DNA from 3 places in the Cellulomonas sp. CW35 genome. Region 1 is predicted to be linked to each of the others. Evidence: riboswitches for the same ligand, from Rfam matches in the RefSeq annotation. Region 1 holds a riboswitch; each other region holds the start of a gene.

Region 1 (10,053 bases):
CTGCCCGCGTACCACGACTTCCTCTGACGCCCCGACGAGTGGCCCGCGCCCACCGCGGGCCACTCGTCGGGTCAGGCGGGCACCCCGGCGGTGACGAGCTCGTCGGGCGTCGCACGGGCAGGTCCGGGCGCCGGGCGGACCTGGTCGAAGAACGCGACCTCGTGCTCGCAGGAGACCGCGAGCACCTCACGCATCCGGGCCCGACCGGCCGCGTCGAGCGACCGGCCCGCCGCGTCCGCGTGCGCGCGCGCCTGGGCGGTCACGGCCGCGAACTCCTCGTCGCCGTACGTGCCCACCCAGTCGCCGTACGGGTGCGCCGTGAGGTCGCCGGCCCGCGCGCGCAACCGCGCACCGAGGTCCGCGTACACCCAGTAGCACGGCAGCACGGCGGCCACGACGTCGGCGTACGACCCGGTCGCCGCGACCGCGAGCAGGTGGTCGACGTACGCGGTCGTGACCGACGACGCACTCGCCCCCTGACGTGACCCGTCCCGGGCCGACCTCGCCAGGCGCTGCTCGTGCAGCCGCCGCTCGACGTCGAGGCATGCGGCGGCGCCGCGCGCGAAGAACGCCTGCGCCTCCCCGTCCGGGGCGAGCTCGCTCGCCCGCGCGAGCACCCGCGCGTACCCGGTCAGGTACAGCGCGTCCTGCCGCACGTACTCCTCGAACCGGCCGACCGGCAGCGACCCGTCCGCGAGCGCCCGGACGAACGGCAGGTCCTGCGACCGCTCGACGGCGTCGGCGACGAGACCGGCTACCTGCGCGGTGAACGGCCGGGCGCCCAGCCCCGGCGCGTGGTGCAGGTGGTCGACGGGGCCGTGGCCCGCGCCCACCTCCAACCGCGCCCCGGCCGCGATCGCCCCGGTGAGCCACTGCTTGGCCTCGCGCACCGCCTCCGGCCAGCCGTCGCGCGCGGGCCGCAGCGCCGCGACCGCGGCCGACAGCGAGCACCCCGTGCCGTGCGTGCTCGTCGAGGCGACGCGCTGCGCCGCGACCTCGACGACCGCACCGTCCGGGCCGACGAGCGCGTCCGGGCTCGTCGGCCCGCCCAGGTGCCCGCCCTTGAGCAGGACCGTGGTCCCCGACCCGCGGGAGAGGCGGGTCGCCTGGTCGAGCGCCTGCGCCCACGACTGCGCGCGCGGCTCGTCGACGAGCACCGCCAGCTCGGGCAGGTTGGGCGTCACGAGGTCCGCGCGGCCCACGAGCTCGCGCACGGCGATCTCGGCCTCCGGGTCGAGGAGCCGGTCCCCGCTGGTCGCGACCATCACCGGGTCGAGCACGACGACGGGCGAACGCCCCGCGGCACGCTGCCGGTCCAGCCACGCCGTCACCTCGTGCGCGACCTGCGGCGTGGCGAGCATGCCGATCTTCACCGAGTCGACCGTGACGTCGTCGCTGACGGCCTCGAGCTGCGCACGCAGGAACTCCGGCTCGGGGACGTGGACCGCGCGCACGCCGCGGGTGTTCTGCGCGACGAGCGCCGTCACGACCGCCATGCCGTACGCCCCGTGCGCGGCGAACGACTTGAGGTCCGCCTGGATCCCGGCGCCGCCCGTCGGGTCGGTGCCGGCGATGGACAGCGCGCGCACGCGCGACGGGCTCACCGCGCACCCGCCGGCGTCGCCACCGTGCCGCTCGCCGACCGCCGCCACGCGGCGACGAGCTCCGCGGCCGCGGCGGACGGGTCGGGCGCGGAGCACACCGCCGAGACCACCGCGAGCCCGTGGGCGCCGGCCGTCCGCACGGCGTCGACGTCACGCGCGTCGAGCCCGCCGATCGCCACGACCGGCAGCCGGGTGCTCGCGACCGCCGCGGCGAGACCGTCGAGGCCGAGCGCGACGTCGGCGTCGGGCTTGGTCGGCGTCAGCCGCACCGGCCCGCTCCCGACGTAGTCGACCAGGTCGGCCGGGACCGCGCGCACGTCGTGCGGTCGTGCCGCCGAGACGCCCACGACCGCGTCGGGGCCGAGCAACGCACGCGCGTCGGAGGCCTCCAGGTCCCGCTGGCCGACGTGCACACCGTCCACGACCGCACCGCGGGCGCGTGCCGCGAGCACCACGTCCACGCGGTCGTCGACGACGAGCAGCGCGGGTCCGGCGGTGCGCACGGCCTCCGCCACCGCGGTCGTGAGCGCGACCAGGTCGCGCACCCCCGCGCGCGTCGCACGCACCTGCACCACGCCGACGCCCGCGCGCACCGCCGCCGCCGCGACGCCGGCGGGGGCGCGGCCGGCCGCCGCGCACACGTCCGCGTCGAGCACGAGGTACGGACCGCCCGGGAACGGGGGGCGCCGCGACGCACCCGCCGCGCCGGTCACGCGGGTGCCCCGACGGGCGCGGTCGCGGCCCTGGGCGCGCCGATGCGCGCGGGCTCCACGACCAGCCGGTCACCCAGCCCGACGACGTGCTCGGGCCGCAGCCCGTACAGCTCGTCGAGCAGCGCGACCTGGAACGAGCCCGGACCGCGCGCGACCGACGCGGCGCGCTCCGCCGCGAGCCCGAGAACCAGCGAGGAGCCGACCGCCGCGGTGAGCGGGTCGGTGACCGCGGCGAACGCCGCCGCGAGCGCGCCGAGCGCGCACCCTGCGCCGGTGATCGCCGTCAGCAGGGGGTCCCCCGCCGACACGCGCACGGCGACGTCACCCGCGACGACGAGGTCGACCGCGCCCGACACCGCGACCGCGCCGCCCGTCGCGTGCGCGAGGCGGACCGCGGCCTCGCGCGCGTCCTCGACGGCGTCGCACGCGTCGACGCCCCGTCCCGACGACGTGAGCCCCGCGAGGCCCAGGACCTCGCTGGCGTTGCCGCGCACCACCGCGGGCCGCGCACCCAGGAGCTGCTCGGCGAGCCGCGTGCGGACCGACAGCACCCCGACGGCCACGGGGTCGAGCACCCACGGCACGCCGGCGCGCCGCGCCGTGGTCACCGCGGGCTCGAGGCACGCGCGCAGGTCGGGACCGGGCGTGCCGAGGTTTGCCAGGACCGCGCCCGCGACGGCCGCGAGCTGCTCGGCCTCGCCCGGGACCGCGGTCATGGCGGGCGAGGCGCCCACCGCGAGCAGCGCGTTGGCGACGAGGTTCGTCGTCACCTCGTTGGTGAGGCACTGCACGAGCGGCGTGCGTGCCCGGACCGCCGCGAGCGCCTGCGCCGCGTCGGCGGCGAGCCTGCCGGGGCTCAGGGGCGGGGCGCCGCCGGGTTCGTCGGCGCGCTCGTCGGCGCGCTCGTCGGCGGGAGGGCAGGGTGGGACGGCAGACGTCATGGAGATGACATCCCTTCGCTAGTACGAACTAGATCAGGTTCGGCGGGTGTGATCTCAGCCCTGCGTGCAGGGCACCCCGTGTCAGTGCGGCCAGGCTAGCCCGCGCGCACCGCCGCCGTCCGCCCCCCGTCCGCCCACCGGACGGCGCGTCGGCAGGCGCGTCGACGACGACCACCGGGCGAGCCGACCGGCCGGTGGGCCGCACGGGTGGGCATGCGCGAGGAGCGCCCGACCGTGGTGGTCGGACGCCCCTCGAGCGTGCTGGCTGCCGCGTCCCTCGGGTCAGCGGCGGCCGTGCCCCCCGTGCTTCACGACGAGCGTCCGGACCGCGGACACCGAGGCGTACGAGTCGTCGCCCTGGTACTTGGCCCGGACCGTCACGTCACGGGTCACCGCCGGCAGCCGGAACGTCGCCTTCCCCTTCTGGAGCGTCGCGACGAGCGGACGGCCGCCGGCCTCGAGCGTCACCTTGCCGGTCGGCGAGGGGGCACCGGCCACCCCGGCGACCGTGACCGCGATGGTCGGACGCGTGCCACGGGTGACGGTCCACGACGCGGTCGACAGCGCGATCGTCGGCGTCGCCCTGGTGACGGTGAGCCGCACGGGCGCGGAGGTCGAGGCGGTCAGGTCCGCCGAGCCGCCGTACACCGCGGTGAGCGTGTGCGTGCCGCGCGCGAGCGTGCGCGGGAGCACGACCGTCGCGGTCGCCGTCGCGCCCGACCCCGTGAGCGTGCCCGCCCCGAGGACCCTCGCGCCCTCGCGGACCTGGACCACGCCGGTGGGAGCGCCCCCGGTCGACGTGACCGTCACGGTCGCGGTGACCGTGCCGCCGAACGACACGGTCGTCCGGTCGAGGGACAGCGTGGTCGTCGACGTCGCCTTCGCGACCGTCACGGACAACGAGCCCTCGGACCCCTCCCATGCCTCGTCGACCGGGACGAGCACCGCCCGCAGGGCGTGCGTACCCCCGCCCAGCCGGACGTCGAGGCTCGCCCGGCCGAGCTTCACCGGGACGGTCCCGAGCCAGGTGCTCCCGTCGACGAACGTCACCGTGCCGGTCACACCCGCGGGCGTCACGGTCGCGACGAGCGTCTGCGTCGCGCCCGCGACCGGGTCGCCGGTCATCGTGAGCGTCGTGGTGGTCGGCCCGGACGACGCCGGCTCGACCGTGAGCCGCAGGTGGACCGTGGTGCCGCTGGGGCTCGCGACGAGCGTGAGCTCGTGCTCCCCCGCCGCCGTGCCCGCGGGCACGACCGCGGACACCGTGGCCGCGCCGCCGGTGACCGTCGCCGTGCCGATCGACTCACCGTCGAGCCGCACGTCCAGGCTCGTGTTGCGCGGCGAGCCGAGGCTCGTGAGGTCCAGGTGCGACACCTCGAACCCGAGCGTGCCGCCCGCCTCGACCGACTCGGGTGCGTCGCTCACGGCCACGGCGTGCCGCGCGAAGTCGGGCGACAGGCCGGGGTGCGCCCGCAGGTACGCGATCCACGCGTCCCGGTCGACCAGACCCGAGTCACGCGTGTCGCTGCCCTGCGTGAACACCCGGAAGTTGTCGCCGCCCGTCGCGAGGAACGAGAACGTCCCCACGCGGTAGTCGGCTTCCGCGTCCAGCGGCTCGCCGTCGATCGTCACCGACGTGATGCGGCTGCCCTCCGGCAGGCTCGCGTCGTACGTGTACGACACGTTGTCGGAGAGCCCGAGCTGCAGGTATGGCCGGCTCGGCACGTTGCCCGCGGCGTCACGCTGCCACTGCTGCTCGAGCATCGTGCGGACCTGCGCACCCGTGAGCGTCGTCGTCCAGAGGTTGTTGACGAACGGCAGAACGGCGTTCGCCTCGGCGTACGTCACCACACCGTCCGTCGTCTCGGCGCCCGAGCGTGCGTACAGCAGCTCGTTGCGCAGCCCGCCCGGGTTGACGACGCCGATGTCGGCGCCGCCCAACCGGTCCTCCGCGAGGGTGTCGCGCAGCGCGTTCGCCACCAGGTTCCCGAGCGTCGACTCGCTCGCGCGGTCGTCGCGACCCGTCGTCGGCAGCGGGCCGGAGCCTGTGTAGACGCCGTCCACGTACGAGCCGCCGGAGTACGCCGTCGTGATGTCCGCCGTGACCGAGCCGACCGGCTCGCTGCCGACCTCGTTCGCGTACGCGACCGCCGCGTCGACGATCGTCTTGACCTCGGCCACCCGCGGGAAGGCCGCGACCAGGTCGGCGTCCGCCGTCGTCGTGCGCGCCACGTTCGCCTCGGTGTGCGCGAGGACCTCGTCGGTCGCCCGGTCGTACGTGAGGACGACCTTGCCCACGAACTCGCCGTACGAGCCCGTCTGCACGACGGGTCGCGTCGCACCCGGGACACCGGGGACGTCCGCCGACCACGCGTACTGCTTGTGGGTGTGGCCGGTGAAGATCGCGTCGACCGCCGCGGACGTGCCCGTGACGATGTCCGCGAACGCGCCGCCCGCCGCGACCTCCTGCGCGAGCGTGGCGCCGTCGGGCGTGCCCGCGCTCGCACCCTCGTGGTACTCGGCGACGACCACGTCGGCCTCACCGTTCGCCTCGTCGCCGTCGGTGAGCCGCGCCGCGACGCGGTTGACCGCCTCGACCGGGTCGCCGAAGTCGAGGTCCGCGATCCCGGCCGGGGTGACGAGCGAGGGGGTCTCCTCGGTCACCGCGCCGACGACCGCGACGTCGACGCCGTCCATGTCGACCATCGCGTACTCCGGCAGCACCGGGTCCGTCGTGCCCTTCGCGTAGACGTTCGCGCCGAGGTACGCCCACGCCGCGTTGCGGTCGTCGTCCGGGCCCACCACGCGGTCCCGCAGGTCCGCGAAGCCCTGGTCGAACTCGTGGTTGCCCACCGCCGAGGCGGCCAGGTCGAGGGCGTTGAGCACGTCGATCGTCGGCTGGTCCTGCTGGACCGCCGACGCGAACAGCGACGCACCGATGTTGTCGCCGGCCGACAGGAACGCGACCGGTCCCGGTGCGGCGGCGCGCAGCTGCTCGACCGTGCCGGCGAGCTTGACGGTGTTCGACCCCGCGGCGGCGGACTCGATGCGGCCGTGGAAGTCGTTGATGTTGAGGAACGTCAGGTCGACCGTGCTGCCGGCCTCACCCGCGTCGAGCCCCACGACCACCGGGTCGTGGTCCGACGAGCGGTACTCGTCGGACGCGTAGTACAGCGCGCCGTGGTAGTCGTACCGGCTGTACTCGAGCGCGATCGACTCCTCGGCGTTGATCTCCCAGACGTCCGCGCCGGTCGCCCGTGCGAGCGCGTGCTCGTTGAGCAGCACGTGGTCCAGCGACCCCGACAGCCCGCCGAACGAGTACGAGTACTCCCCCGGCGCGAGCTCGGTCGTCGCGTCCGCGTAGCCCGCGTCGTACAGGACCTGGAGCGGGTCCTCGAGGGTGTACGCGTTGAAGTCCCCGACGAGCGCGACCGACTCGACGTCGCCCTGGATGTCGGCGACCCAGTCCCGCAGCGCGGTCGCCTGCGCGACGCGCGACGCGTTCGACGCGCCCTGCCCGTCGCCCGCGTCCGCATCGCCGGGCAGCGGTCCCGCCGAGCCCTTCGACTTGAGGTGGTTGACCGCGACGAGCACCGGCTCGCCGCCGCCGACCGGCGCGAACACCTGCGCGATCGGCTCGCGCGCGTTGTCGAACGGCTCACCGGAACCCGACAGGGTGCCCAGCGCGCGGGACTCGCCGACGCGTTGCACGGCGGCGGGCTGGTAGATCAGCGCGTTCGAGATGACGTCCATCTCGCCGACCGGCGGCAGCTGCGACGACGAGGGCACGAACGCCCAGCGCTCCTCGCCCGCGGCGTCGTTCAGCGCGTCCACGAGCGTGCCGAGCGCCTCGTCGGCGACGCCGTCGACCACGAGCGAGTTCTCGATCTCGAGCAGCCCGACGACGTCCGCGTCGAGCGCGTTGATCGCCGTGACGATCTTCGCCTGCTGACGCTCGAGGTCCGCGGGGTCCCACGCACCGCGCGGGTCGCACCCCTCGCGCACGGTCACGCCGTCGCCGGTGCGGTCCGTGTACGGGACGCAGCCCGGCGTCCGGGCGCCGAGCGTCGTGAAGTAGTTGAGCACGTTGAACGACGCGACGGTGAGGTCGCCGCCCACGTCGCGCGGCGAGTCGGTCCGCGTGTTCTCGACCGTGACCGGGCTGTTCGCCAGACCCTGCACCGGGCGCGTGGGGTCGAGCTTCCACGTGGAGTTCACGTAGGTCACGACGACCGGCTCGTCGAACGTCACCGACGCACCGACCCGCACCGGGTTCTCGAGCGACACGTACGACGGGACGAGCCCCTGGTTCGCGGTGCTGAGGAAGTTCGTCGTCGCGCCGTCGTCGAGCACGACGCCGCGGGCCGCGTTGTCGTCCTTGACGGCCTGGACCGCGGCGGTGTCCTGCGGGTCGGCCACCTCGGTCCACTGCAGCAGCGGCGTGGTGCCCGTCGCCAGCCCGAGCTCCCCGTACTGGTTGGTGGAGAACGTGTTCGTGACCGTGAGGTCGCCGGTGGGCAGCAGGAGCATCGACTCGATCGCCTCACGTGCCGCGGCGGTCGCGGGCCACGCGCCGGTGAGCGGCGTGACGCTCGCGTCGGAGTCGAGGACCTCCAGCCCCGCCGCGCTCGTCACGGTGATCTCGGTGAGCCCCTGGAACTCGCTCACCGCGCCCGTGACGCGCACCTCGTCGCCGATCGTGACGAGGTCGTCGGTGCTCGCCGAGAACACGAAGATCGCGTCGGACGCGGTGCGGCTGCCGAGGGCGCCGCCCGTGCCGGCGGTCTGGATGACGTAGCCGTTGCGGCCGCCCGTGGGGTACGCGGCGGTGACCACGCCCTGGGTCGTGACCGTCCGGCCGGCGTACGGCGACGTGTCACCGGTCCCCTGGACCTCCGCGATCGGGACGACGGTGGGGTCGGGGTCGGGGTCGGTGCCGCCCTGCGCGCGCTGCGGCGTCGGAGCGCCCGCCGCGAAGTCCGCGGCGTTGTCGGCCGTGTTGGTGTGCTCGTCGTCGCGCGAGACCGAGGTGGTCGCACTCGCCGCCGGCGCGGGGCCCGAGCCCGCGTACGACGACGCCGTCGGCCCGTAGCCGACCAGGTCGACCACCGGGTCCTGCCCGGCGCAGCCCGTCGAGCACGTGAGCGACGTCGTCGAGCTCACCAGCGCGACCTTGCCGGCGGTCCCGCTCAGGTTGATCGCCCCGTCGACGTCGACCTCGAGCGCGGCGCCGTTCGACCCGCCCGCGCCGCCGACGAGCAGGTAGCCGCCCGCGGCGATCGAGCCGGTCAGCGGCGTGGTGTTCGTCCACGAGCTCCCGGTCGCCGACGCGTACTGCACCGACCAGCCGGAGAGCGCCACGGGCTCGTCACCCGGGTTGTACAGCTCGACGAAGTCGCGGGCGAGGACCGCCCCGGAGTTGCCTCCTGCGCCGTACACCTCGTGGACGACGACGGGTGCCGTCGGTGAGACGGCAGCGTTCGCCGGGGCGGCGGTGGCCGCACCTGCGAGCACGACGGCGAGGGCGGCGATGCCCCCGGTCAACGATCTGGTGCCACGGAGCACGGGGGCTCTCCTTCGTCGGGGAACGCACGAGCGGTCGCCCGGTAGGGCGACCCGCGTTCACCCTGACGCGCAGCCCGATTTGTCGCAACTACTGGTGAGTAACGATGAGGTGAACTCATCGGACGTCCCATGACGAGCACGTGACGCCGGGTCGTCGTCACCCGTCCGGGGAACGGCGCGGACCGGCCGGGGGACGACGACGGCCCCGGGCGGACCTCCGTGGGAGGCCGCCCGGGGCCGCCGTCGCGCGTCGCTCAGGCCCGCAGCGTGGCTCAGGCCCGCAGCGTCGCGCCGAACCGCGCCCCCGCCTCCGCGACGACCGCCTCGCGCACACCGGCGGTCTCGGCCGCCGTGAGGGTGCGGTCGTCGGCACGCAGCCGCAGCGAGAACGCGAGCGACCGGTGCCCGGGGGCGACCTGGTCACCCTCGTACACGTCGAACAGCCGCACGTCCTCGACCACGTCGCCCGCGGCGCTCGCCCCGGCTCCTGTGCGGACCGCGTCCAGCACGTCCGCGGCCGGCACTCCGGACGGCACGACGAGCGCCACGTCCTCCTTCGCCACCGGGAACGTGGAGACCCCGCGCGCCTGACGCGCCTCGCGCGGCGCGGCCGCCAGCAGCGCGTCGAGGTCGAGCTCGAAGGCCGCCGCGCGGGCCGGCAGGTCGTGCGCCGCGACGACGTTCGGGTGCAGCTCCCCCGCCCAGCCGAGCACCGCACCGTCGGCGGTCTCGACGCGAGCGCACCGCCCCGGGTGCCACGGCGCACGTGCGCCGTCCGCGACGAGCCGCACCTCGAGACCCGCGACCTGCGCCACGCGCTGCACCGCCGCGATCGCGTCACCGTGGTCGGCGCGGCGACCCGCGCCCCACACCCCGGCCGGCTCGACGCGTCCCGCGAGCACGCCCGCGACGTGCCGCGGCTGCGGCGGGACCGCGGCCTCGAGAGCCGCGAGGTCCTCCTGCGACGGCCGCACACCGCCCGGCAGCGACAGGGCGGCGCCCGCCCCCGCGCCCGGGCGGGTGACCAGACCCACCTCGAACACGCAGACGTCCACGTTGCCCCGGGCCACGTTGCGACGCGCGGTGTCGAGCAGCGTCACGAGGAGGTCGGTGCGCATGAACGGCTGCGCGTCCGAGAGCGGGTTGACCAGGCGAACCGCGCGACGACGCTCGTCGTCGCGCGGCAGCGCGAGCGCGTCCAGCTGCTCGGTCGACACGAACGGGTAGCTC
Region 2 (10,053 bases), 1.7 Mb from region 1:
GAGGCGCACCGGCTCACCGGCCGGCTGTACCTGCACGTGCTCGACGTGCGCGCGGCGGGCGGGATCGAGGCGGCGCGGCAGGCCGTGCTCGACCAGGAGGAGCGCGTGCTGCGGGCGTTCGCGTCACGTGCCGAGCTCCGGTCGGCGGGTCTGCTGGGCCCCGAGACGGCGGGGGTGCGCGGATGACGTGGGTGGTGCTGGTCTGCGCGGCCATGATCACGGTGGGTGCGGCGCTCGCGATCGTGCGGGCCGAGCGGGGTCCCTCGATGCTGGACCGGACCATCGCGCTCGACATCACGGTGACCGCGGTGATCGCGGCGTTCGCGCTGTACGCGGCCGCGCAGCGGCGCACCGACGTGGTGCCCGTGCTCGTCGTGCTGTCGCTGGTCGGCTTCGTGGGATCGGTGACGGTCGCGCGGTTCGCGGCCGTCGAGCCCGAGGGTGAGGGCCGGGTGCGCACGCGCGAGGAGGTCGCGGCCGAGGAGGCCGCCCGGCGCGAGGCCGAGGAGGCCGAGCTGCGGCCCGCGGCGGAGCCCGAGGAGCACCACGGCGGCGGCGCGGAGGGAGAGGTGCGATGACCGCAGGTTCGGGCTGGGACACCCTCGCGGACGTGGTGTCGGTCGTGGCGCTGCTGGGCGGCTCGTTCCTCGTGCTCGCGGCGGGGGTGGGGGCGCTGCGGTTCCCCGACCTGCTCGCGCGGATGCACGCCGGGACCAAGCCGCAGGTGCTGGGGCTCGTCCTCGTGCTCGTCGGGCTCGGGCTGCGGCTGCGCTCGGGCGGTGCCGTGTGGGCGCTCGTGCTCGTCGCGGTGTTCGGGCTGCTCACGGCGCCCGTCGCGGCGCACATGGTGGGACGCGCGGGGTACCGGACGGGCAAGGTCCGCAACGACCTGCTGGTGGCCGACGAGCTGACCCGCGACCTGCGCGAGGCGCGCACGCGCGACGACGTCTGAGCCGCGCCTCGTCGTCGGGGTGCCGACGACGAGCGGTCAGCGCGTGTAGGTGCGGGCCACGGGACGCTCGACGAGCAGGCCGTCGCGCAGCTCGACCACGCGGTCGGCGAGGCACGCGAGCTCCGGGTCCTGCGTCGCGACGACGACCGCCGTGCCGCAGTCGCGCGCGACGGCGACGAGCAGCCCGAACAGCGCGAGCGCGCGCCACGAGTCGAGGCCCGCGGTCGGGTCCTCGGCGAGCACGACGCGGGGGCGGTGGACGAGCGCGCGCGCGACCGCGGCGCGCTGGCGCTGACCGAACGAGACGGCCTCGGGCAGGTGGTCCGCACCGGCGCCGACGAAGAGCCGGCCGAGCAGGGTCGCGGCGCGCTGGCGGGCCTCGGTGCCGGGCACGCCCATGCGCAGCAGGGGCAGCTCGACGTTCTGCACGAGCGTGAGCTCGGGGAGCAGGTCGTCGTCGGGGAAGACGAGGCCGAGCGCGCTCAGCCGCGTGGCGGCGAGCTCGTGCGGGCGCAGCGTCGCGAGGTCGCGGCCGTCGAGGCGGACGCGGCCGCGCAGGGGGTGCACGAGGCCGGCGAGCGCCTGGAGCATCGTGGTGGTGCCGGAGCGGGCGGGCCCGAGCAGGGCAACGGCCTCGCCGTCGTGGACCTCGAGGTGGGCACCGCGCAGCTCGGCCGGGGATCCGGTGCGTGCGACGAGGTCGCAGGCGGACAGCACGGACATGGCGCCTCGCAGCGTTGCGTCGGGGGTGGCCGGGGATCGTGGGGAGAGCCGGCCGCGGGGTGCCGAGGTCCGGCGACCCGCTTGGGTGGCATCTTGGCGGGCGACGCGCGGAGATTTGTCCGAATGAAACGATTAACTGCGTCCGATCGCGGCGCGCACCGGTCTCACGTCCTCCAGGCGGCGGCCCGTGGCGAGGCTCATCGGCACCGCGACGGCCACCGCCGTGAGCACCCACGCCGAGTAGTCGATCCCCAGGAACAGCCAGATGTTGGCGTGCATCACCGCGACCGCGAGCGCGAACAGTGCGCGCGTGCGGCGCCACAGCAGCCACACGGGCGCGGTCAGCTCGAGCAGCAGCGCACCAGTCGCGAGCCCGCTCGCCAGCACCGCGTGGTCCGCGACCCACTGCGCGACCCCGGCCGCGTGCGGCGACGTGCCCTGCCGCAGCACCCACGTCATGTTGTCGGACAGCGCCCACCCGATCCCCGAGTGCCGCAGCTTCTGCGCGCCCGTGAGCCAGTAGACGAGCGCCAGCACCGCGAGCGCCGCGCGCGGCGGCCACCCCCACACCACCGCACGCTCGTCGTCCTGGTCGCGGCGCGGCACGCGCGCGAACAGCAGCGGCACCGCGACCCACACCGTCAGCACGTCGTTGTGCAGCACCTTGCCCGACGAGCCCCACGACGCGCACAGCACCGCGTAGCAGACCCACGCGAGCACGAACCCGGCGTGCGCGCGGCGCCGCGCGAGCACCAGCGCGACCCCCGCCGTGCCGAGCACCGCGAGCGTCACGGGTAGCCACGCGGGCAGCGCCGCCGGCAGCCACGACACGAGCGTCAGGCCGTCGGTCAGCGCGGCCGGCCGCTCGGCGATCGCGGCCCAGTCGCGCGCGACGAGACGCAGCCCGATCACGAGCGCGACGAGCGTGTGGACCTCGCGGAGCCGGTAGCCCGGCCCGGGCGCGGTCAGCCGGGCGTCGAGCGTCCCGACGAGCGCGCGCACGCGGCCGTCACGGCTGCGCACGGCTGGACGGCGCTCCGGCGCCGAGACGCTCACAGCGTCACCTGCGCGAGCACCGTCGTCGGCCCGTGCTCGTGCCGTTCACGCGTCTCGCCGTCCATGGTCCACGCGGTCCGCTCGACCGCCGCCGAGGTGAACGCCGCGGGGTCGAGACCCGCGAGGCGCAGCCACGCGACGACCTTCTCGCGGCGGGCGCCCGTGGGCAGGTCGCGCAGCTCGGCGAGCTGGTGGGACGTCGCCGCGAGCGGCGCGTCGGCCGGCATCGGGACGGTCACGCGCACGCCGTCCGTCCCCGTCACGACGAGCCGCAGCGACGCGCCGTCCGCGGTTCGCACCGTGCTGAACAGGCGGAACGCGGTCACCGGCCACGCCTCGGCCTCCACCAGCGCACCCAGCGCGATGACGCCCAGCACGGTCCACGTGACCGCTCGGGCGCGGCGCCGTGCCCGCGCGTCCTCGCGCAGGTCCTCGTGCAGGTCCTCCCGCACCGTCGCCGCGGTGGGCTCCCGGCCCACGCCGTCCGCCGCCCCGCTCAACCCGTCCCCCCGCACGTCACCGTCCGCCCCCTCGGCCGACGGGACGAACTCTGCCAGACGCCGCGCACCGGACGGGCGGCTTTCGCGCCTCGACCTCGCGCGCCGCTCGCGCGCCCACGCGCTCGCCCTCGCGCACGCCCACCGCTCGCGGGTCGCGCCGTGGTGGTTGGATGGCGGGGTTCCTGGACGGGCGAGGCGAGGGGTCGCAGGTGCGCGGGCGCGGCGAGGGTCACACCGAGGTCGTCGTCGTGGGCGCCGGACCCAACGGCCTCGCGGCCGCGGTCACGTGCGCGCGCGCCGGGCTCCAGGTCACGGTGCTCGAGGCGCAGCCCGACGCGGGCGGCGGTGCGCGCACGCTCGACCTGGGCCTCGCGCCGGGCGTGGTGCACGACGTGTGCTCGGCGGTGCAGGCGATGGCGTGGGCGTCGCCGTTCTTCCGCGGTTTCGACCTGGCCGCGCGCGGCGTCGAGCTCCTGACCCCCGAGGTCTCGTACGCGCAGCCCCTGCCCGGCGGGCGGTCGGGCCTCGCGTACCGCGACCTGGACCGCACGGTGGAGGCGCTCGGCGAGGACGGGCCCGCGTGGCGTGCGCTCGTCGGGCGGCTGTCGGAGCACTGGCCGCACGTGGTGCGGCTCGCGCTCGGTGACAAGCGCTCGGTCCCGCCCGGCCTGCTCCCCGGCGGCGTGCCGAGCGCGGCGGCGTTCGGGTTCGCCGTGCTCGAGCAGGGCACCCGTGCGTGGGACCGGCGGTTCTCCGGGGACCTCGCACCCGCGCTGCTCACGGGTGTCGCGGCGCACGCGAGCACCCCGCTGCCGTCGCTCGCCGCGGCCGGGACCGCGCTGCTGCTCGCGTCGCTCGCGCACGCCGGGTCCGGCTGGTCCATCCCGCGCGGCGGCTCGCGCGCCATCACCGACGCGCTGCGCGCCGACCTCGAGGCGCACGGTGGTCAGGTCCTCACGGACCACCCGGTGCGCACCGCGGCCGACCTGCCGGGCGCGCACGCCTACCTGTTCGACACGACGCCGCGCACGGTCGTCGAGGTGCTGGGCGACGAGCTGCCCGCTCGCGCGCGGCGGGCGCTGAGCGCGTTCCGGTACGGCGACGGCGCCAGCAAGGTCGACTTCGTGCTCTCCGGGCCGGTGCCGTGGACGGACCCCGAGGTCGCGCTCGCGGGCACCGTGCACCTGGGTGGGACGCGCCGGGAGATGGCCGACGCCGAGGCGCAGGTCGCGCGCGGGCAGCACCCCGAGCGGCCCATGACGTTGCTGAGCGACCCCGCGGTGGTCGACGAGACGCGCGTCGTCGACGGCCTGCGTCCCCTGTGGACGTACGCGCACGTGCCCGCCGGGTCGGACGTCGACGTGACCGAGGCGGTCACCGCGCACGTCGAGCGGTACGCGCCCGGGTTCCGCGACCTCGTCGTCGCGAGCCGGTGCGTCCCCGCCGCGCGGATGTCCGGCCACAACGCGAACTACGTCGGCGGGGACATCGCGTCCGGCGCGGTCACCATGTGGCAGATGGTCGCGCGGCCCACCCCGCGGCTCGACCCGTACGCCGTCGGGCTCGACGGCGTGTACCTGTGCTCGGCCTCGACCCCGCCCGGACCCGGCGTGCACGGGCTCGGCGGCTGGTTCGCGGCGCGGCGCGCGCTGCGGGACGTCTTCGGCATCACGCAGGCGCCCGACCTGCACCCCTGACGCCGGGGCGCCGGGCGACGGGACGGGGGCCGGCTCAGTCGGTGATGTCGGTCTTCACCGCGAAGCGCGCCGTGCCGCGCGTCGCGAGCGCACGAGCGACCGCGACCGCCGCACCGGACAGCGCCGCGGCCACGAGGATCTCCGCGAGCTGCGAGTCGCCCGGGTCCTCCGCCTTCGGCGGCTTGTGGCCGCGCGCGGCCTGCCAGGACTGGGCGATCACCTGGTTCGCCGCCCACGCCGCCGCGGCGGCCGCGGCGAGTCCGACGAGCTTCGCGAGGACGGGGGTCGAGGGCTTGCCTGCCATGGACGCCGACGCTACCGCCCACGGGCGGTCCGCGCGCGCCGCTCGGCGTCCGGGCGCGGGTAGCATCGACCCCTGAACGACAGGGGAGCGCCGGGCTGACACCAGGGCGCTGAGAGTGCGGGACAGCCGCAGACCCTCGAACCTGATCCGGGTGATACCGGCGTAGGGAGTCGGGACTTCTCACCTCCGCCTCGTCGTGCCGGGGTCCTCGGTGCGACGAGGTGGTGGACCCCTCCTCGCAGACGACGCCAGGAGGCAGAACGCATGACCGGTCCGACGGTGCGCGGCACCCGCGCATCCCGACCCACCCGCCGCACGGCCGCGCTGCTCGGCGGCCTGCTGGTCCCCGCGCTCGTCCTCGCGGGCTGCGCGATCGCGGACGAGAGCACGCGGCCGGGCAGCACCCCCACCGCGGGCACGACGGGGACGGCCGGCGCCGACCCGTCCGCCGAGCTCGGCGGCACCGTCACCCTCGTGACGCACGACTCGTTCGCGCTGTCCGACGGCCTGCTCGAGAAGTTCACCGACGCCACGGGCGTCGAGGTCCAGGTGGTCCAGCCCGGCGACGCCGGCGCGCTCGTCAACCAGCTCGTCCTCACCAAGGACGCGCCGCTGGGTGACCTCGTGTACGGGATCGACAACGCGTTCGCGTCCCGCGCCCTCACCGAGGGCGTGCTCGAGCCGTACCGGTCGCAGGGCGACGCTGCGGACGACGCGATCGGCTTCGCGGTCGAGGGCGACGACGCGGGCGCGCTCACCGCGGTCGACTTCGGCGACGTGTGCCTCAACGTCGACGAGCAGTGGTTCGCGAAGCACGACCTGCAGCCGCCGACGACGCTCGACGACCTCACGAAGCCCGCGTACGAGGACCTGCTCGTCGTCCCCAACGCGGTGACCTCCTCACCCGGGTTCGCCTTCCTGCTCGCGACCATCGGCGCCAAGGGTGACGAGTGGCCGCAGTACTGGCAGGCGCTCGTCGACAACGGGCTCAAGGTCGCCGACGGCTGGTCCGACGCGTACTTCACGGACTTCTCCGGCGGGGGCGGCGGCGGGCCGCGGCCCATCGTGCTGTCCTACGCGTCGTCGCCGCCGTCGACCGTCCCCGAGGGCGGCGACGAGCCGACGACCTCGGCGCTGCTCGACACGTGCTTCCGGCAGGTCGAGTACGCGGGCGTGCTCGCGGGCGCCGAGAACCCCGCGGGTGCGCGCGCGCTGCTCGACTACCTGCTGTCCTACGAGGTGCAGGTCGACATCCCCGGCTCGATGTACATGTACCCCGTGAGCTCGCAGGTCGTGCTGCCCGCGCAGTGGACGCTGTGGGCGCCGCTGGCCGAGCACCCGTTCGAGGTCGCACCGGGCGACATCGCCGCGAACCGCGACGTGTGGCTCTCGACGTGGTCGCAGACCGTGATCGGCTGACATGACCGCGACGACCGAGCTCCCGCGCCCCGTGCGCGACGCACCGACCGTCGGGCCCGCGCGCCCGACGGCCCGCGTGCGCGTGCGGGGAGCGGGGCTCGGTCGGGGCGCGGCCTGGACCGTCGCGGTCCTCGTGCCGCTCGCGTTCCTCGTCGTCTTCTTCGCCTACCCCGTCGCCGTCATGGCCGGACGGGGGTTCGTGAGCGACGGGCGGCTCGACCTGTCGGGGTTCGCGGACGTGTTCGCGCGTCCTCGCACGTGGCGGATCATCGGGCAGACGCTCGCGCAGGCCGGCCTCGCCACGACCGTCAGCGTGCTGCTCGGCGTGCCCGGTGCGTACGTGCTGTACCGGCGGCGGTTCGCGGGCCGCGCCGCGGTGCGCGCGCTCGTCACCGTGCCGTTCGTGCTGCCGACCGTCGTCGTCGGCGTCGCGTTCCGGTCGCTGCTCGTCGAGAACGGGCCGCTCGGGTTCCTGCACCTCGACGGCACGTTCGCCGCCGTCGTCGCGGCGCTCGTGTTCTTCAACTACGCGATCGTCGTGCGCGGCGTCGGCGGCATGTGGGAGCGCCTGGACCCGCGCGCCGAGCAGGCCGCCCGGGCGCTCGGCGCGACGCCGTGGCGTGCGTTGCGCACCGTCACCCTGCCCGCGCTGACGCCCGCGATCGCGTCCGCCGCGTCGCTCGTCTTCCTGTTCTGCGCGACCGCGTTCGGCACCGTGCTGGTGCTCGGCGGGCTGCGCTACGGCACCGTCGAGACCGAGATCTGGGTGCAGACCACCCAGTTCCTCGACCTGCGCGCCGCCGCCGTGCTGTCCGTGGTGCAGCTCGTCGTCGTCGTGGTCGCGCTGCTCGCCGCGAACCGGGCCCGCGCACGGCGTGAGCGCGCGCTCCCGCTCGCGAGCACCGGGACCGCCGTGCGGCCCCTGCGGCTGCGCCGCCGCGCCGGCGAGCCCCGCGACGACGGGCTGGGGCTCGAGCGTGCCGCGGCCCTCGTCACCGCGCTCGTCGTCGCGCTCCTCGCGCTGCCGCTGGTGAACCTCGTCGTCCGCTCGCTGCGCGTCGGCGACCGCTGGGGGCTCGACCACTACGTCGCGCTGTCCAGCGTGCGCGGCGGCGTCACCGTGACCGTCTGGCAGGCCGCGCTCACGTCGCTGCGCACCGCCGTCGACGCGACGCTCCTCGCGCTGCTCGTCGGCGGGCTCGTCGCGCTCGTCGTGTCCCGCCGCCCGCGCCGGCCCGCCGCGCGCCGCGCCGTCGCCGGGATGGACGCGCTGTTCATGCTGCCGCTCGGGGTGTCCGCCGTGACCGTCGGGTTCGGGTTCCTGCTCGCGATGCACCAGCCGTTCGGGCTCGACCTGGACCTGCGCCGGTCGCCGTTGCTCGTGCCGGTCGCGCAGGCCGTCGTCGCCGTCCCCCTCGTCGTGCGGACCGTGCTGCCCGTGCTGCGCGCCATCGACCCACGGCTGCGCGAGGCCGCCGCGACGCTCGGCGCCGCACCCGGACGGGTGCTGCGCTCGGTCGACCTCGCCCTGGCCGGGCGGGCGCTCGGGCTCGCCGTCGGGTTCGCGTTCGCCGCGTCGCTCGGGGAGTTCGGCGCGACGTCGTTCCTCGCGCGGCCCGACCGGCCCACGCTGCCCGTCGTGATCTTCCGGCTCATCGGCCGGCCCGGGCCCGAGTCGTACGGTGCGGCGCTGGCCGCGTCGGTCGTGCTCGCGGTGCTGACGGCGGGCGTCGTCGCGGTGTGCGAGCGGCTGCGCCGCGCGGGAGAGGGAGGCGAGTGGTGACCACGGGGAGCACGAGCACGGGCGTCCCGACGACGGGCGTCCCGACGACGGCGGCGGGCGTCGCTCCGGCGCCGGCAGCCCCGAGGCCCGCCTCGAGCGGGCTGGGCGTGCGCGACGTCGTCGTGCGCTACCCGTCCGCGCGCCGCCGGCTGCCCGGCACCACCGCCGTCGACGGGGTGAGCCTCGACGTCGCGCGCGGCGAGGTGCTCGCGCTGCTCGGCCCGTCCGGGTGCGGCAAGTCGTCGTTGCTGCGCGTGGTGGCGGGGCTCGAGCCGCTCGCGGGCGGCGACGTCACGTGGGACGGGCGGTCCGTCGCCGACGAGCCCGTGCACCGGCGCGACTTCGGCCTGATGTTCCAGGACGGCCAGCTGTTCGCGCACCGCGACGTCGCGGGGAACATCGCCTACGGGCTGGCCGGCCGGCCGCGCGCGGAGGTCGCGGCGCGGGTCGAGCGGCTGCTCGAGCTGGTCGGGCTGCCCGGTGCGGGGGCACGGTCGGTCGCGACGCTGTCCGGTGGTGAGCGTCAGCGCGTCGCCCTGGCCCGCGCGCTCGCCCCCGCACCGCGCCTGCTGCTGCTCGACGAGCCGCTGTCCGCGCTGGACCGTTCGCTGCGCGAGCGCCTCGCGCTCGACCTGCGCGCCGCACTGCTCGCCACGGGCACGACCGCGCTGTTCGTGACGCACGACCAGGACGAGGCGTTCGTCGTCGCCGACCGCGTCGCCGTGATGTCCGCCGGGCGTCTGCTGCAGGTCGCCGCGCCCGCCGAGCTGTGGCGCGCGCCGGCAAGCGAGGACGTCGCCCGGTTCCTGGGGTACGAGGCGTTCGTCGTCGCCGCGGACGCGCCGGCCACCGTGCGCGCGGCCGCCGGGGACGTGCCCGACGAGGCGTCGACGCTCGCGCTAGCGCCGGGCGCGCTCGTCGTCGTCCCCCCCGCGACGCCGTCCCCGACCTCGGCAGCCGGTTCACCCACGACCTCGCGCACGACCGCGCCCGCTGCGCCGGTGGACGGCGTCGTGCTCGCGGTCCGGACGCGGCGCGGCACACCCGCGCTGCACGTCGAGGTCCCCGGCGTCGGCGAGGTCACCGCCACCGCACCGGCCGGTCTGCTCCCGGCTCCGGGCACCGCGGTGCACCTGCAGGCGACGCCCGGCGCGGTCGTCGTCCTCCCCCCGGCTCCCGCCCCGTCCCCGCCGGCGGGCTGACGCCCGCCCGTCCCTCGCCCGGCGACCGGGCCGACGTGCGCGCACCTGGTCGCGGGGCTAGCGTCCGAGACGACGAACCAGACGGGCAGGTGAGCGCCATGACGTTGGACCGTCGAGAGGTCGTGTCCCTCGAGATCCCCGCAGGTCTCGCCACGGTGTGGGAGCACCTGCGCGAGCCCGCGCTCGTCGGCCGGTGGTACGGCCCGGACGCCGGCGGCCAGGACCCCGGTGCGCGCGCGTTCGTCGAGACCGCGATCGAGCGGCGCGACGTCGAGCACGACTCCACCACCCACACGCTCACCTGGCCCAACCACGACGTCCTGCGCGTGAGCGCGGCCGCGCACGCGCCGCACCGCACGCGCCTCGTCGTCACGCGGCGCAGCCACGACGCCCTGCCCGTGCGGTTCGACGGCAACA
Region 3 (10,053 bases), 1.6 Mb from region 1:
GTCATGGTCGCGGACAAGGTCAACGCGGGCGCGTCCCGCAACGCGGGCTCCGACAAGCAGACGTACTACAAGCTCACACTCAGCGGCGGCGACGGCGACTCCGTGCGCGAGATGGCGCAGACGCTGTTCGCGGGCGGCGCGATGGACGGCGACAACGCGCTCGCGGAGGCGGCGCTGTCCGCGCGCGGGTTCCTGCGGCTGTGCGACCTGGGCGTCCCGTTCCCGCAGAACCGGTACGGCGAGTTCATCGGCTACAAGACCGACCACGACCCGCGCCGACGAGCCACGTCCGTCGGTCCGTACACGAGCCGCACCATGGTGGAGCGGCTCGAGGCGAAGGTGCACCGCAACGGCACGCGCGTCTTCGACGAGTGCCGCGTGGTCGACCTCGTGACGGTCCCCGCGGACGGCGGGGGCCGCGCGGTCGTCGGGCTGCTCGTCCTGCGGACCGACGTCCGGCACGACGGCGAGCAGTCGCCGTTCCTGCTGTTCCGCTGCACCAACGTGGTCTACGCGACCGGCGGCCCCGCGGGGATGTACGCGACGCGCGTGTTCCCGCACGGGCAGTGGGGCGCCTCCGGCGCGGCGTACCGCGCGGGCGTGCACGGCAAGAACCTCACCGAGTGGCAGTTCGGGCTCGCCTCGACGCACCCGCGGTGGAACGTGTCCGGCACGTACATGCAGGTCATCCCGCGGTTCGTGTCGACCGACGCGGACGGCGGCGACGAGCGCGAGTTCCTCACCGAGGCGATCGGGGACTACGGGCGGCTGCTGTCCCTGGTGTTCCTCAAGGGCTACCAGTGGCCGTTCGACGTGCGCAAGGCGCGCGACGGCTCGTCGCTCGTCGACCTGCTCGTGTACCGCGAGACCGTGCTGCGCGGGCGGCGCGTGTTCCTCGACTTCCGCCGCAACCCCATGCGCGACGAGCTCGACCCCGCGGCGCTCAGCCCCGAGGCCCGCGACTACCTGGAGCGCGCGGGCGTGCTGTTCGGCACCCCGGTGCAGCGGCTGCGGCGCATGAACGAGCCCGCGTACCAGTTCTACCTGCGCAAGAACCCGTACGTGGACCTCGAGACCGACCTGCTCGAGGTCGACGTGTGCGCGCAGCACAACAACGGCGGGCTCGTGGTCGACGCGTGGTGGGAGTCGAACGTGCGCGGGCTGTTCCCCGTGGGCGAGGCCGGCGGCGCGCACGGCGTGTACCGCCCCGGCGGCGCGGCGCTGAACAGCGGGCAGGTCGGGGCGACGCGGGCCGCGCAGATGATCGTCGCACGCCGCACGGACCCGCCCGTCGCGCTCGACCGGTACGCCGCGGCTGCCGCGCCGGTCCAGGCGGCCGCGACCGGGCTCGTCGCCGCCGCGGCGGGGCGGGCCGCGGACGGGTGGGACGAGGACACGGGCGACCTGCTGCGCCGCGTCCAGGAGCTCATGAGCGCCAAGGCCGGGCCCGTGCGCTCCGAGAAGTCCATCCACGAGGCGCTCGACCAGGTGCACGCCTGGCTCGCCGAGTACGAGCGGACCGTGAGCGCCGACCCGTCGTCGCGTCGCTCGGTCAACCGCGTGTTCCTGGTCCGCGACACCCTCACCGCCGCGTACGTGTACCTGTCCGCGATGGCGGACTACGTCGCGCACGGGGGACGCTCGCGCGGGTCCGTCCTGTACTCCGACCCGGCGGGCGAGCTGCCGCGCGTCGGGTACGGCCCCCGGTCCGACGACGAGCTCGACCTGCCCGAGGTGTTCCGCTTCCGTCTCGACGAGGGCGCGCTCGACGACGAGGTGCAGGAGGCCGCGTGGCGGCCGCCGACGGCCGCGGGATCGTCGTCGCCCGCCGAACCCGGCGAGGGCTGGCGCGGGGTCGTCCGACGCGCGCCCGACGACCCCGCCGGCGAGCCGGTGCTCCGGTGGCGGCCGCGCCGCCCGCTGCCCGAGGACGACGACTTCTTCGAGAACGTCTGGCGCGAGTTCCGCGACCACGGCAACGTCCACTGACGGACCCGCCGCCGGCACGGTGACGGCGCGCATCCGAGGGGTGGACAGGGGTGGGGGCGAAGGGGGCAGACCGGACTACGGTGGGCCCGTTCCGTGACACGGGGTGCCGCACAGCGCGGCTGAGATCACACCCGTCGAACCTGATCTAGGTAGCACTAGCGAAGGGATGTCGCGCATGACCCGCATGCGTCCGCACCGCACGCCTCTCTCCCCGAGACCGCCCCGCGAGCACCTGCGCGCGTAGCCGCCGCGCGCTCCTCGCCCGCGCGAGCCGGACGTCCACGCCGGTCCGCGCCACCCGCCGCTCCGTCCGCGGCGACGGATGCAGCGACGAGTGCAGCATGCCCCGCCTTCCCGGCGACGGATGCCGCACCCGTCCCTGCACCGACAGCGCATCCGGCTGCGGATGCGGCCTTCGCGCGCGCTCGTCGCGGGCTGCTGCGCCGTGCGCGCGACCGCCGCGGCGTGCTCGGTCCTTCTGCTGAACGAGGTCCTCGATGTCTCGCACCACCGTCCGGGCGCGGGTTGCCGCGCTGCTCGTCGTCGCGTCGCTCGCCACCGGGTGCGCCGGTCCGTCGTCGGGCGACGACGACGGGCTCACCCGCGTGCGGTTCGCGCTCGACTGGACGCCCAACACCAACCACACCGGCCTGTACGTGGCGCTCGCGCAGGGCTGGTTCGCCGACGCGGGGCTGGACGTGCAGGTGCTGCCGTACAGCGACACCGCGCCGGACCAGCTGGTCGACGCGGGCGCCGCCGAGGCGGGGATCAGCACGCACGACTCGTCGCTCATCGCGCAGGCCGCCGGCGCGGACGTCGTCGCGGTGCTCGCGGTCCTGCAGCACTGGGCGACCGCGATCGGCGTGCGCGCCGACGACGAGCGCATCACCAGCCCGCGCGACCTGGACGGCCTGATCTACGCGGGCTTCGGCGCGCCCGGTGAGGTCCCGCTGCTGCAGGAGGTCATCCGCGCGGACGGCGGGACGGGCGAGTTCACGACCGTCGTGCTCGGCTCGTCGGCGTACGAGGCGCTGTACGCCGGCGAGGCGGACTTCACCATCCCGTACGTCGCGTGGGAGGGCATCGAGGCCGAGCGTGCGGGCACGCCCATGCGCTACCTGGAGTACACGGACCACGGCTTCCCGGACGCGTACGCCGTGGTCGTGGACGCATCCCGCCGGTGGGTCGCCGACGAGCCCGAGACGGCGCGCGCGTTCGTCGGGGCGCTGCAGCGCGGGTACGCGTGGGCGGCGGAGCACCCCGACGAGGCCGCGGCGCTGCTCGTCGAGCAGAACCCCGACGCGTTCGCCGACCCGGACCTGGTGACGCAGAGCCAGCGGATGCTGTCCTCCGACTGGCTGCGCGCCGACGACGGCACGGTCGGCACCATGACGCTCGACCAGGTCTCCGGCTACGGGGACTTCCTGTTCGACGCGGGCATCCTCGCGGGACCGGACGGCGAGCCGCTCACCGAGCGTCCGGACTGGTCGGCCACGTTCACGACGAGCCTGCTGGGGGAGCCGTGACGCGCCACACCGCGCGCGGGCTGCCCGTGCTGCTCGTCCTGGCGGTGCTCGGGGTGGCGTGGCAGGTCGCGGCGCTGAGCGTCGCGAACCCGCGGCTCCTGCCGACGCCCGGACGCGTGGCCGAGCAGGCGTGGGCGCAGCGCGACGTGCTCGCGGAGCACACCACGGCGACGCTCGGGGTGACCGCCGCGGGCTTCGGGGTGTCGGTCCTGGTCGCGTGGGGTCTCGCGCTGCTGGTCGACCTGGTGCCCGCGGTCGGGCGCGGGATCGTTCCCGTGCTCGTCGCGTCGCAGACGATCCCCGTGGTCGCGCTCGCGCCGCTGGTGGTGCTGTGGTTCGGGTTCGGGCTGCTGCCCAAGGTGCTCGTTGTGACGCTCGTGACGTTCTTCCCGCTCGTCGTCGGGCTGGTCGAGGGCCTGCGCGCGGCGGGTCCGGGCGCGACCGCGCTGCTCACGAGCATGGGCGCCTCGCGGTGGCAGCAGCTGCGCTGGGTCCGCCTGCCCGGGGCGCTGCCGCGGTTCTTCACGGCGCTGCGCATCGCGGTCACGTACGCGGTCGTCGGGGCGGTGTTCGCCGAGTACGTCGGCGCCGTGCGGGGGCTCGGCACGTACATGAACATGCAGCGCGCGGCGTTCCGCACCGACCTGGTGCTCGCGGCCGTCGCGCTGTGCGCGCTCGTCAGCGTCACCCTGTACGGGCTGACGTGGCTGCTCGAGCGCGTGACCGTGCCGTGGGCGCACCCCCGGGCGGTGGCCCGTGCGTGAGCTCGAGGTCCGCGACGTGCACGTCGCGCGCCCCGGCGCGCGCGGACCGCTGCCGGTGCTCGGCGGCGTCGACCTGCGCGTGCGACCGGGCGAGCTCGTGTGCGTCGTCGGGCCCAGCGGGTGCGGCAAGAGCACGCTGCTGTCGGTCGTCGCGGGACTGCTGCGACCCGACCGGGGCCGCGTGCTCGTCGGCGGGCTCGACGTGACCGGCACGCCCGCGCGCACCGCCTTCATGCCGCAGCAGGACCACCTGTTCGCCTGGCACACCGTGTGCGACAACGTCGCGCTCGGCCTGCGCGTGCAGGGCGTGCGACGACGCGACGCGCGCGCCCGCGCCCGCGACGTGCTCGCCGAGTTCGGGTTGGAGTCCTTCGCGGACGCGCGGCCCGACGAGCTGTCCGGCGGGATGCGGCAGCGCGCCGCGCTCGCCCGCACCGTGCTGCAGGGCCGGGACGTCGTGCTCCTCGACGAGCCGTTCGGCGCGCTCGACGCGCTCACCCGTCTCGACGCGCAGCGCTGGCTCGCCGCGACGTGGGCCGCGCACGGGTGGACCGGGCTGCTCGTCACGCACGACGTGGGCGAGGCCGTCACGCTCGGCGACCGCGTGGTGCGCCTGTCCGGCCGCCCCGCGGTCGTCGCGCACGAGATCGCGGTCGACGACCCGCGCCCGCGCACGCCCGGCGTCCCCGACGCGCGCGTCACGCGCGCGGTCCTCGCCGGCCTCGGCGTGGGCGACGAGCGCGTGCCCGACGAGCGCGTGCCCGACGAGCGTGCGGTCGACGAGCGCGTGCCCGACGAGCGCGTGGCGCTCTCGTGACGCGGCTCCCGCGCGCGTGGCGGCCGTGGCTCAGCACGGTCGGTCTGCTCGCCGCCTGGGCGGCCGCCGGTGCGAGCGGGCGGCTCGACCCGCACGTCCTGCCAGCGCCGGGTGCGGTGCTCCGGGCCGCGCGGGACCTGGTCGCGGACGGTTCGCTGCCCGCCGCGCTCGCGGTGAGCGGCACGCGCGTGGCCGTCGGTGCGGGAGCAGGTGTCGCGGTCGGGCTGCTGCTCGGGCTGCTCGCGGGGCTGTCGGGGATCGCGCACGACGTCGTCGACCGGCCCCTGCAGGCCGTCCGGGCCGTGCCGTTCACGGCGGTCACGCCGCTGCTCGTCGTCTGGGTCGGTCTCGGTGAGCCGCCCAAGGTGCTGCTCGTCGCGGTCGCCGCGCTCGTCCCGACGTACCTCGCGACCGTCGGCGGTGTGCGCGGCGTCGACCCGCGGCTGCGCGAGCTCGCCGCGGCCTACGGCCTGGGCCGGCGTCGCACCGCGACGCGCGTGCTGCTCCCCGCGGCGCTGCCCGCCGTGCTCGTCGGGCTGCGCCTCGCGCTCGGCACCGCGTGGGTCGCGCTCGTCGTCGCCGAGAGCGTCAACGCCGCCGAGGGCGTGGGCGCGCTGCTCACCGACGCGCGGACGTACGCGCGCACGGACGTCGTCCTGCTGTGCGTGCTCGTCTACGCGGCGCTCGGCCTGGTCACCGACGCCCTGGTCCGCGCGCTCGAACGCCTCCTGCAGCCGCCGCCCGTCGTCGGGCGCCATCCGTCCGCCACGCCCACGACCCCGACCACGTCCACCCCGACCCTCGCGTCCGTCACCCCTGGAGCCCAGCACCCATGACCCGAGCACGCCTGACCCGATCCCCCCTGACCCGCGTCCGACCTCGCGCCCTCGCCGCGCTCGCGCTCGCGGCCGCCCTCGCCGGGTGCGCCGCGACCGCGGACGGCACCACGACGACCGCGCCGCCCGACGTGCCCGTGCGCGTGGGCGTCCTCACGACGCAGAACCTCCTGACGCTCGCGGCCGGCGACCGCACGCTCGACGAGGCCGTCGCGAGCGTCGGCGCGCGGGCCGAGACCACCGAGCCGTTCGCGGCGTTCGCCCCCGCGGCCGAGGCGATGGCCGCGGGCCGGGTCGACGTCACGTCGGGCTCGACCACGGCCGTCGTCGCGGCGCTCGCGGGCGACCCGGACCTCGTCGTCGTCGCGGTGGAGCGCACCGACGGCGACACGCAGGGCATCGTCGCGACGCCCGCCAGCGGCATCGCGGACGTCGGCGACCTCGCGGGGCACTCCGTCGCGGTCAACCAGGGCGGCACGGGGGAGTACCTGCTGCGCCTCGCTCTGCGCCGCGCGGGCCTCACGCCGGACGACGTCGAGACCGTCTACCTGGCCCCGCCGGACGCGGCGGCGGCGTTCGCGGCGGGCAAGGTCGACGCGTGGGCGACGTGGGACCAGTACCTCGTGGGTGCGCAGGTCGACGGCGCGCGCACGGTCGCGCTCGCGCGGGACCTGGGCTCCGACAACGCGAGCGTGCACGTCGCGCGGCGGGACTTCGTCGACGCGCACCCGGACGTGGTGCGCGCGGTCGTGGACGCGCTCGCGGCCGAGGCCGACGCGCTCGCCGCCGACCCCGCGCCGCTCGCGGACGCCTACCGGGACGCGGGCGCGTCGGACGCGGTCGTCGCGGGGCTCACCGCGCTGGCGACGCCGCGGCTCGCGTACGCCGACGAGGACCTCGCGGCCGAGCTCGCGCGCGTCGCCGAGCTGTACGTCGAGGAGGGGCTGCTCGCGGAGCCGGTCGACGTGTCGCGCGCGTGGCACGACGTGCGCGGGTGACCGTGCCGACCCGGGACCGGGCCGTGTCGCGGGCGCCTGCGGCGGTCCGGGTACGGGGGCTGCACCGCGTGTTCGCGGACGGCGCGCCGCCCGTGCTCGCGGGGCTGGACCTCGACGTCGGCGCCGACGAGCTCGTGGCGGTCGTCGGGCGCAGCGGGTGCGGCAAGTCGACGCTGCTGCGGGTGCTCGCCGGGCTGGACGGTGCTGCGCACGCCGACGTCCTCGTGCGCCCCGAGCGGGTCGGCATGGTGTTCCAGGAGGCGCGCCTGCTGCCGTGGGAGCGCACGTGGCGCACGGTGCTGCTCGCGGACGCACCCGTGCGCCGCGCCGACCGCCCGCGTGCGGTGGCGGCGCTCGCGCGGGTCGGTCTCGCGGACGTGGCGGACCAGCGTGCGGGCACGCTCAGCGGGGGTCAGGCGCAGCGCGTCGCGCTGGCCCGCGCGCTCGCGCGCGACCCGGACCTGCTGCTGCTCGACGAGCCGTTCGCGGCGCTCGACGCGCTGACGCGCCGCGAGGCGCACGCGCTCGTGCGTGAGGTGCGCGCGGCCCGCCCGGTCGCGACGGTCCTGGTCACGCACGACGTCGACGAGGCCCTCGCGCTGGCGGACCGCGTCGTCGTGCTCACCGAAGGCCGGCTGATGTGCGACACGGGACCGCGCCGTGGAGCCCGGGAGCGAGTCCTCGCGAGCCTTGGCGTCTAGCGGGTCGTCTCTGAAGTCGTCCGACGGTGGCTCTTGTGAGGATGTCGTCGGCGGTCTTGCTCGTCCGGGCCGTCGATGACGAGATCACGTCGGACCGCCAGGACGCCTGTACTGACTGCGGTGTTCGGTGTTCGGGTCTTTCCGAACACCGAACACCTGGCTAGACTGTGGCAATGCCTGCTCGTGCGGACGAAGCCGCGGCACTGTTGCAGGACGCCTTCGAGACGACGGGAGTCCGTGTATCGCGGCGGTCCGACGCGGCGAGCGATCTTGAGCTGCTCGTCGGAGGCGCGCGCGTCCCGGTGCAGGTCAAGCGGTGGTCCGTGTTTCCGGAGCACGCGGTCCGGACCAACCCCGCCTTCCGTCCAGGCGCGACGTCGCCGGGTGTACGCGTCGTCGTCGCGGACAGAATCGGTGTCGACGCCCGTCGAGCGCTCGAGGCAGCGGGCTGGGGATGGCTGGACCTGCGCGGGATGCTCCACGTCGAAGGTCAGGACTTGTTCATCCATGCCGAGGTTCCGGCGGTGCGAGACCGACCGCGGCCGCGCGATCCCCTCGGCGCGCCCGCCGGGCTCGAGATTGCCTGCGCCCTGTTGTCCTCCCCAGCCGAGGATCACGCTGTTCGCGGCCTCGCGCGTCGCTTGGGACGCTCGCCGAGCACGGTCTCGGAACTCCTCAGCGCGCTCAGAGACGCGTCGCTGGTGGAGGGATCGACGTTCCGGCCGGCCCCTGAGCTCTTCTGGAGCGTCGTGGACGTGTGGCCCGGGAACCGTGTCGGCCTTGCCAGCGCCCCCGGTCCTGGGATGGGCGCCGCCTACGAGGTGCTCGGGCTGGGGTTCGAGGACGTCGCGGCGACAACCGGATGGGCTCTCACTGACACGCTCGCCGCCGCCGCTTACGGCGCGCCCGTGGCCGCGCGTGCTGACCGGCCGGCGGACTTCTTCGTGCCGACCGAGGTGTCGCTGCGGCGCGCTCGCAGTCTCCTCGGCGTCGCGAGGTCGCCCGCCGAGGTGCGATGTACGGTGCGCGTCGCCCCCGTTCCCGAAGTCTGCCGCGTCCGAGTGGATGCTGCGGATCTGTCTGTCGAGGCTGATGCACTCGCTGCGCCGGTCTTCGTCGCGCTGGACCTCGCTCAGGACGCCGGGCGTGGCCGGGAGATCCTCGATGACTGGACACCCCCGGAACCGTGGACCCGTGTCTGGTGACGTGCCACATGTCGTGCTCGTGGGCGACGAGACGCGGCGCCTCGTCGATGCGATCGGGTAGTCGCCGGCGTGCTCGGCGAGCCGCCGACCATTGTGGGTGGCGTCGCCGTGCTCTGCCGGGTACAGCGAGCGCACCGCGCGACCTCCGACCTTGATGCGCTGGACCTGAGGCGCGTCGAGCGACCAGCAGACCACGACAGTCAGGCCGGTCACGGCACTCGGAGCATCCTTGAGCTCCTGCGCGCTTCCCCCGGTGCCAAGCCGGTAGCGCCAGCCGCTGCGTCGGTGATCACGCCGAGCGGCCCAGTGCGGGTAGATGTCATCGACGTCCTCGAGGTGCCGGACTCTGCCAACATCGAAGACCCGACCGACAGGCTCTACGAGATGGCACACGCCTGGGCCTTTCGGACGGCGACCGAGGTGCGCATCGACGCGTGGGGCTCGGATGGGTCCGTCTCAAGCTCCGTTGCGCGGGTGGCGGAGGCAGGTCCGCTCGTGGCCATGAAGCTGCAGTCCGTGCTCCTTCGCTCGACCGCCAAGGAGGGCACCGACCTGCATGACATCGTGACGATCCTGCTGGACCCTGTCGCCAGGGATGCGGCGCTCTCGCAGCTGGTGGACTGTGACCCGACCATTGCAGCCGATGCCGCTCTGCACGCCGAGAGGTGGTTCGTCGCACAGGTCGACCGAACGCTCCGGCTCATCCGTACCGCGGGAGCGTTCGACGTGGGTCGTGACGACCTCGACCTCGTCGCCGACCTGCTCAGGGTTGCCACGCGACGTTGAGCAGGTCGCCGGGGTAGGCCGTGGGAGCGCCGGAGTCTCAGTCGGCAGGTGAGATGGTCTACGAGTCTCCTTGGGGCTAGATACGGGCCGGGTCCGCTACACGTAGGGGAGCACGTGCCGCACGTAGCGCTCGACGAGCGTCGCGACGGTCTCGTCGCCGGGTGCGTCCCACACCGTCTCGGCGAAGATCTCGACCTCGACGTCGCCGGTGTACCCGGCGTCGCGCACCCAGGACGTGATCGCGGCGAAGTCGACGTACCCGTCGCCCACGTGCCCGCGGGAGCGCAGCGCGGTCGGGGACAGCGGCAGCACCCAGTCGCACACCTGGTACCCCGCGAGCCGCCCCTGCGCCCCGGCGCGGGCGACCTGTCGCGCCAGGTCCGGGTCCCACCACACGTGGTAGGTGTCGACGACGACCCCGACGACCGCGG

What was found. A riboswitch is a leader RNA that binds a small molecule or an ion and turns the genes downstream of it on or off. The one in region 1 is predicted to bind thiamine pyrophosphate.
Region 2: another riboswitch for thiamine pyrophosphate. It lies ahead of ACT17Q_RS00750 (thiamine ABC transporter substrate-binding protein); the one in region 1 lies ahead of thiM (hydroxyethylthiazole kinase).
Region 3: another riboswitch for thiamine pyrophosphate. It lies ahead of ACT17Q_RS02420 (ABC transporter substrate-binding protein); the one in region 1 lies ahead of thiM (hydroxyethylthiazole kinase).

The regions. Positions count from the first base shown of each region.
Region 1 covers NZ_CP199000.1:2,063,236-2,073,288, forward strand. The annotation lists gene ACT17Q_RS09460 (TrpB-like pyridoxal phosphate-dependent enzyme) at 1-27, shown strand, start outside; gene thiD (bifunctional hydroxymethylpyrimidine kinase/phosphomethylpyrimidine kinase) at 72-1,604, opposite strand; gene thiE (thiamine phosphate synthase) at 1,601-2,317, opposite strand; gene thiM (hydroxyethylthiazole kinase) at 2,314-3,258, opposite strand; TPP riboswitch at 3,252-3,347, opposite strand; gene ACT17Q_RS09480 (ExeM/NucH family extracellular endonuclease) at 3,541-8,823, opposite strand; gene pheT (phenylalanine--tRNA ligase subunit beta) at 9,096-10,053, opposite strand, start outside.
Region 2 covers NZ_CP199000.1:167,641-177,693, forward strand. The annotation lists gene ACT17Q_RS00710 (Na+/H+ antiporter subunit E) at 1-186, shown strand, start outside; gene ACT17Q_RS00715 (monovalent cation/H+ antiporter complex subunit F) at 183-578, shown strand; gene mnhG (monovalent cation/H(+) antiporter subunit G) at 575-952, shown strand; gene ACT17Q_RS00725 (ABC transporter ATP-binding protein) at 989-1,675, opposite strand; gene ACT17Q_RS00730 (hypothetical protein) at 1,808-2,731, opposite strand; gene ACT17Q_RS00735 (hypothetical protein) at 2,728-3,246, opposite strand; gene ACT17Q_RS00740 (phytoene desaturase family protein) at 3,402-4,928, shown strand; gene ACT17Q_RS00745 (DUF4235 domain-containing protein) at 4,963-5,232, opposite strand; TPP riboswitch at 5,304-5,418, shown strand; gene ACT17Q_RS00750 (thiamine ABC transporter substrate-binding protein) at 5,497-6,651, shown strand; gene ACT17Q_RS00755 (ABC transporter permease) at 6,653-8,434, shown strand; gene ACT17Q_RS00760 (ABC transporter ATP-binding protein) at 8,536-9,636, shown strand; gene ACT17Q_RS00765 (hypothetical protein) at 9,735-10,053, shown strand, end outside.
Region 3 covers NZ_CP199000.1:506,053-516,105, forward strand. The annotation lists gene ACT17Q_RS02415 (FAD-binding protein) at 1-1,989, shown strand, start outside; TPP riboswitch at 2,079-2,173, shown strand; gene ACT17Q_RS02420 (ABC transporter substrate-binding protein) at 2,487-3,515, shown strand; gene ACT17Q_RS02425 (ABC transporter permease) at 3,512-4,279, shown strand; gene ACT17Q_RS02430 (ABC transporter ATP-binding protein) at 4,272-5,096, shown strand; gene ACT17Q_RS02435 (ABC transporter permease) at 5,093-5,932, shown strand; gene ACT17Q_RS02440 (NrtA/SsuA/CpmA family ABC transporter substrate-binding protein) at 5,929-6,930, shown strand; gene ACT17Q_RS02445 (ABC transporter ATP-binding protein) at 6,927-7,631, shown strand; gene ACT17Q_RS02450 (ArsR family transcriptional regulator) at 7,805-8,836, shown strand; gene ACT17Q_RS02455 (prevent-host-death protein) at 8,906-9,622, shown strand; gene ACT17Q_RS02460 (sugar phosphate isomerase/epimerase family protein) at 9,719-10,053, opposite strand, start outside.